Regions from separate parts of the Pseudomonas lijiangensis genome, predicted to be linked through region 2. Evidence: riboswitches for the same ligand, from Rfam matches in the RefSeq annotation. Region 2 holds a riboswitch; the other holds the start of a gene.

Region 1 (3,373 bases), 1.8 Mb from region 2:
CTCCGCGCCTCGTCCGCCATTGGGGCTGACGCCACGGGCAATGGGCTGTAACTCGGTGCTGGTCAGGGAATGGTGATACGTGTGCCCGCGCAACGAGCCTTCAGGCAGTTCGACCACTTGCAGGGCCAGGGCCGCCAGACGTTTTTGCATGACCGCCTCGCCACTGAGCAGACCCACCAACTCGGCACGCTGCCCTTCGACATCGGTCAAGGCGTCGAGCAGGTACAGCATGCCGCCGCATTCGGCCAGTATCGGCTTGCCTGCCAGATGATGGGCATGAATCGCCTCCAGCATCGGCGTGTTTTCAGCCAGCGCTGCATGATGAAGCTCGGGATAACCGCCCGGCAGGTACAGGCTGTCAGCCTCGGGCAAGTGGCTATCGCGGATCGGCGAGAAAAACGACAGCTCCGCACCCATGGCCCGCAGCAGATCCAGGCTTGCCCCGTAGGCAAAGGCAAAGGCCTCGTCACGGGCGATGGCGATACGCACACCGGCCAGCAGAGGTTCGGCAGGCACCGGGTCAGGCGCATTGAAGGTCACGGCAGGCGGCAAGAGCACGTCGCAGGTGCTGGCCAGCGCATCGGCGGCAGCGTCCAGGCGCAGGTCCAGATCGTTGAGTTCACTGGCCTGCACCAAGCCCAGATGACGGCTCGGCAATTCGATACCGGTTTCACGAGAGAGCGCGCCATACCAGCGCAGGCCTTCCGTCAGGCTGCCTTCGAGCAACTGCGCATGACGTACGGTGCCGACCCGGTTGGCCAGCACTCCGGCGAACGGCAGGTCCGGCTGATAACGCGCCAACCCCAGGGCCAGCGCTCCGAAAGTCTGGGCCATGGCCGTGCCATCGATCACACCCAGCACCGGAACGCCGAAGTGGCGGGCCAGATCGGCACTCGATGGCGTACCGTCGAACAGCCCCATGACGCCCTCGATCAGGATCAGGTCCGCCTCGGCGGCGGCTTCCCACAGCAGGCGTCGGCTTTCATCGGCGCCCACCATCCACAGATCCAGCTGGTAAACCGGCGCGCCGCTGGCCCGCTCCAGAATCATCGGGTCCAGAAAATCAGGCCCGCACTTGAACACCCGGACCTTGCGGCCCTGGTTACGGTGCAGGCGTGCCAGCGCAGCGGTGACCGTGGTCTTGCCCTGCCCGGAGGCGGGCGCGGCAATCAATACTGCCGGGCAATGACGCGGCGCTCTCATACAGGGTTACTCACAACTCGATGCCTTTTTGCGCACGGATTCCGGCCTGGAACGCATGCTTGACCACGCCGATCTCGGAAACGGTATCGGACAGGTCGATCAATTCGGGTTTGGCGCCACGGCCGGTCACCACCACATGCTGCATCGGTGGCCGGGCCTGCAAGTCGCTCAGTACTTGCTCCAGATCCAGATAGCCATGCTTGAGGGCGATATTCAGCTCATCGAGGATCACCAGACCGATGCCGGGGTCACGGAGCATTTCACGGGACACTTCCCAGGCGGCTTCGGCGGCGGCGATATCACGCTGGCGGTCCTGGGTTTCCCAGGTGAACCCCTCGCCCATCACGTGGTAACGCACCTGCTCGGGGAAACGCCGGAAGAACAGCTCTTCACCGGTGCTGTTGCGGCCCTTGATGAACTGCACCACGCCACACTGCATGTCGTGGCCCATGGCCCGGGCGAGCATGCCGAATGCCGAGCTGCTCTTGCCCTTGCCATTACCGGTCAGCACCAGCAGCAGGCCACACTCGTTGGGAGCGCTGGCAATGCGCTCGTCCATTACCGCCTTCTTGCGCTGCATGCGCGCCAGATGACGTTCGTCACGTTCGGGGGATTCGTTCATCTCAGCTCTCCGCTTGAGGGCACGCGAAAGCAGACGGAAGGACAGCATCAGGCAGCACGGCAAAGCCCTGCGCAGAGCATCGCCCGCCGTGATGCTGTTGAGTGGATCAGGCCGGTCTCCGGGCTCATGAGCAGGCATCTGCCTGATCTGCGCGCCTTCCCGTGTCCTGGGACACAGTGGCATCGAGCGCAGTCTTGACTCATTTACCGTTGCGGGGGCAGCGCCGGGATCGGAGTTGTAGTGCGTCCTCACCGGCTTCCCTGTTTCACTCTGCCAATCGAGGATTGCAAAGCACCTGAAACAAGCGGCGAAGGGTAGAGGGTTGGGCTGGGAGCGTCAATCGACACAAGAGGATTGAACCTCGACAGTTCAGGTCCCTCCTATCTTTATCTGGCCACTGACCGTTATGGAGATCGGCATGTTCACACTCAGACCCCGGCTTGCCTTGCTGCTTCTGGTTGCAGGAGGCCTCACAGCCTGCGGCGAGTCTTCGACACTGCAAGTCTCGGATGGCACCGGCCCTTCGCCCAGACTGCCCGAACCGAACAAGACCCTGATCCCCACCGTCAACATCGCCCCTGCCGTAGGTTGGGAAAAGAATGCAAAACCGGTTGCCGCACCCGGCACCCAGGTCGCCGCCTTTGCCGAAGGGCTGGATCACCCGCGCTGGCTGTACGTGCTGCCCAATGGCGACGTGCTGGTCGCGGAAACCAATTCACCGCCCAAACCTGACGACGCCAAAGGCGTGCGCGGCTGGGTCATGGAAAAAGTCATGGGCCGCGCCGGAGCCGGTGTGCCCAGCGCCAACCGCATCACCCTGCTGCGCGACAAGGACCACGACGGCGTGGCCGAAACCCGCACGGTCTTCCTGCAAAACCTCAATTCGCCGTTCGGCATGACCCTGGTGGGCAACAAGCTCTACGTGGCCGATACCGACCGCCTGATCAGTTTCCCTTATGAAACCGGCCAGACCTCCATCAGCGCCCAGGCCACCAAAGTCGTCGACTTGCCTGGCGGGACGCTGAATCACCACTGGACCAAGAACGTGATTGCCAGCAAGGACGGCAGCAAGCTGTACGTGACGGTCGGTTCCAACAGCAACGTTGGCGAAAACGGCATGGATCAGGAAGAAGGTCGCGCCGCGATCTGGGAAGTGGACGCTGCCACCGGCCAGCACCGGATTTTCGCATCGGGCCTGCGCAACCCCAATGGCATGGACTGGGAGCCCAATACCGGCAAGTTGTGGACTGCCGTCAACGAGCGTGACGAGATCGGCAGCGACTTGGTGCCCGACTACGTGACCTCTGTGCAGGATGGCGGTTTCTATGGCTGGCCTTACAGCTACTACGGCCAGCATGTGGATGAGCGGGTCAAACCGCAGAAACCGGAACTGGTCGCCAAGGCCATATCCCCCGATTACGCCGTCGGCCCGCACACCGCATCTCTGGGTCTGGTGTTCGCCGACGGCAAGACGCTTGCGGCCCCCTTCAACGAAGGCCTGTTCATTGGCCAGCACGGCTCATGGAACCGCAAGCCCCACAGCGGCTA
Region 2 (3,373 bases):
TGCCAGCTCCATCAAGCGCTCGACGCCATAGCGCCAGTAGCCAATACCGCCATGCAGGGAAATCAGAATGACCCTGGCGTGGCGCAACACCTCATCGACGTACAAGTCCACCGAGGCGTGATTCTGCACCTGCATCGGGTTGGCCAGACGCAGGCTCGGGTAGTCATCGGGCAGTTGCTGCGCGGCTTCGGCCAGCAGGGCCAGGCTCGAATCGCCGCTGCAGAGAATCACCAGCTCGGCCGGAGTCTGCCCCAGGTCGGCAATGCTGTCGTCGGGTACGAAACCGCCCGGCTGGGTTCTCAGTAAATGCATGAATCAGCCGGCAGTCGCAGCATTGAGCTTCGCTTCCAGAGCAACATAAACTTCACGCTCTAGCTCATCGTAGAGTTGTTTTTCCAACGCTACAGCATCCAGCTCCTGGCCGATCAATACCAAGTGGGTGGCACGTTCTTCATCAGCCTTCCATGCACGATCAAAGTGCTTGTCGAAACGGGTCCCTACACCCTGAATCAAGAGACGCATCGGTTTACCGGGGATGGCGGCAAAACCCTTGACCCGCAGGATACCGTGCTGGACCACCATACGGTTCAGCACGTTCATGAGAAAAGCCTCTTCGGCTGGGGGCAGCTTGATAGAGATCGAATCAAAAACATCATGATCGTGGTCGTCATGATCCTCATCGTCGTGATGGTCATGGTGAGTCTTGCGACCGTCGATATGCAGCTCCGACTCGGCCCCCACGCCCAGCAGTACATTGATTGGCAGACGACCATTGCTGGCCTCGATGACCTTGACCGCGGGCGGCAGCTCTTCGGCGACTTCGGCGCGTACAGCAGCCAGACCTTCGGCGTCGATCATGTCGGCCTTGTTCAGAATCACCAGATCGGCACTGGCCAACTGGTCAGCGAACAGTTCATGCAGCGGGGATTCGTGGTCCAGGTTCGGATCGAGTTTGCGCTGGGCATCCACCTGATCCGGGAAGGCGGCAAAAGTACCGGCTGCAACGGCCGGGCTGTCTACCACCGTGATAACGGCATCGACGGTGCAGGCATTGCGGATTTCCGGCCACTGGAACGCCTGGACCAGAGGTTTCGGCAGTGCCAGGCCCGAGGTTTCAATGAGGATATGGTCCAGATCAGCGCGACGCGCCACCAGTTCACGCATCACCGGGAAGAACTCTTCCTGCACCGTGCAGCACAGGCAGCCGTTGGCCAGCTCATAGACGCGACCGTTGGCTTCTTCTTCGGTACAGCCGATGGTGCACTGCTTGAGGATTTCGCCGTCGATTCCCAGCTCGCCGAACTCATTGACGATCACTGCGATGCGACGCCCTTCGGCGTTATCGAGCATGTGCCGCAACAGGGTGGTCTTGCCCGAGCCCAGGAAGCCGGTAACGATGGTGACGGGAAGTTTGGCCAGTGTTTTCATCGGATGCCCTTTGGCAATACGGCGGGCAAGCAGGACGAGAACCGTGCGCTGCGCACGGATCGATTCGCCACCGGATCACCCCGCCCGGTTGTAGTGAGAATTCGTGGGCCTGTGGCCCGGTTCGAGGCAGGTCTCCTGGCTTACGGCGGCGTGTCGGCAGGACAGGCATTCATCGCGCCTTCCCGCTCGCGCAGTGGCCATGCAATGAAATCACCGTTTACAGTTGCGGGGGCAGCTGCGGCTTGGACCGCATTCCCGTCTTAGCCCGACCTTTTGCACAAGGTCGAGAACCTCAAGTGCGCAAGGCTACGCAGAGGTCGAAGGCAGGTCAATCGTTCAGATTGACGTTCACGGGCCGCCATGCTCTCCTACACGACTTGTTACGGGTGCCCCTCACGGGGTGAAACGGGAAACCGGTGCGCTCATTTGTCCATGAGTCAGTCCGGTGCTGCCCCCGCAACGGTAAGCGAGAGAGGATCAGAACCACTGTGCCACGGCATGGGAAGGTGATCCTGAAGGCGTCGAGGCACAATATCGACACCCCTCGCGAGCCCGGAGACCGGCCCGATACTGACTCAATGACACACCCGCGGTGGGCGGGCGCAGTTGAAGCCTTCTGACGTCCGTCAGCAGGTTCCTGTGCGCATGCCTGCCTGTCGAAACCAGAGGGAAGCGCCATGTCCACCATCAGCAGCAGCCAGTCGAACACCACCACGTCCACCCAGGCCCAGCGCCTGACAGCCGCCATCAGCGCTGCGATTCTTGGCGCCTGCCTGGTGTACTTCGCCGGTTTCTCGCACATCGCCGCCGTTCACAACGCTGCTCACGACACCCGCCACAGCGCCGCCTTCCCTTGCCATTGAGACCTGACGCCATGTTCAAGCGAATCATTCAGACGGCAGGTTTCAGCGGTCTGCTAGCGGCATTGCTGCTGACCCTGCTGCAAAGCTTCTGGGTCTCGCCCCTGATTCTTCAGGCCGAAACCTTCGAAAAGGCACCCGCCGAGCACGTGCATGAACATGACCACGCCGATGCTTCCGCCGCAGGGCACAGCCACGACGAAGAAGCCTGGGAGCCGGAAGACGGCTGGCAGCGCATTCTCTCCACGACCGGCGGCAATCTGGTGGTCGCGGTGGGTTTTGCCTTGATGCTGGTGGCGCTCTACACGCTGCGCGCACCGGGCCGCACCTCTCAGGGCGCATTATGGGGGCTGGCCGGTTTTGCGGTCTTCGTCCTGGCGCCGACACTGGGCCTGCCGCCTGAACTGCCGGGTACTGCGGCTGCCGACCTGAACCTGCGCCAGTACTGGTGGATCGGAACGGCGGCCTCCACGGCTGCCGGTCTGGCCTTGATCGCCTTCGGCCAGAACGGGCTGCTCAAGGTGCTGGGCGCGGCCATTGTGGTTGTGCCGCATCTGATTGGCGCGCCACAGCCATTGACTCATGAGAGCCTGGCTCCCGAAGCGCTGGAATCGCAGTTCATCCTGGCTTCGCTGCTGACCAATGCGTTGTTCTGGGTCGCTCTGGGCCTGATCAGCGCCTGGCTGTTCCGTCGCAGCAATGCCGACCTGCACGCCTGATCACGGCACCGGGCAATCCGGCCCTGCCCTTGTGGCAGGCCTGGGTTGCCAGCGCGGCTGCCCGGCCGCGAGCCTGCTGGAGCTCATCGAAAGCAGCCTGAAAGCCCATGGCCTGGAAATCGGCGCCATCACTGCCCTCGCCTCCATCGACCTCAAGCAGGACGAACCGGGCTTGCTGGAATTGGCCGAACAACTGTCCGTGCCGCTGATCTTCTTCAGCGCGTCGCAAATGGCAGAATACGAACCGCAACTGACCCACCGCTCGCCAACGGCCTTCCAGCACACGGGCTGCCACGGGGTTGCCGAAAGCGCAGCGCTGGCACTGGCCAGCCAATTGGGCAAAAGCCCGGCAACACTGGTGATCGC

What was found. Region 2 has a riboswitch for cobalamin ahead of KQP88_RS10815 (CbtB domain-containing protein). Riboswitches for the same ligand answer to the same signal wherever they lie in the genome.
Region 1: linked by a shared signal. The riboswitch ahead of cobO (cob(I)yrinic acid a,c-diamide adenosyltransferase) and the one ahead of KQP88_RS10815 (CbtB domain-containing protein) in region 2 are both predicted to bind cobalamin.

What each region holds. Positions count from the first base shown of each region.
Region 1 is NZ_CP076668.1:4,317,267-4,320,639, forward strand. Features, by position in the region: gene KQP88_RS17945 (cobyrinate a,c-diamide synthase) at 1-1,203, opposite strand, end outside; gene cobO (cob(I)yrinic acid a,c-diamide adenosyltransferase) at 1,214-1,825, opposite strand; cobalamin riboswitch at 1,918-2,139, opposite strand; gene KQP88_RS17955 (PQQ-dependent sugar dehydrogenase) at 2,244-3,373, shown strand, end outside.
Region 2 is NZ_CP076668.1:2,478,012-2,481,384, reverse strand. Features, by position in the region: gene cobN (cobaltochelatase subunit CobN) at 1-312, opposite strand, end outside; gene cobW (cobalamin biosynthesis protein CobW) at 316-1,428, opposite strand; cobalamin riboswitch at 1,537-1,738, opposite strand; cobalamin riboswitch at 1,796-2,010, shown strand; gene KQP88_RS10815 (CbtB domain-containing protein) at 2,106-2,291, shown strand; gene KQP88_RS10810 (CbtA family protein) at 2,303-3,007, shown strand; gene KQP88_RS10805 (cobalamin biosynthesis protein) at 2,988-3,373, shown strand, end outside.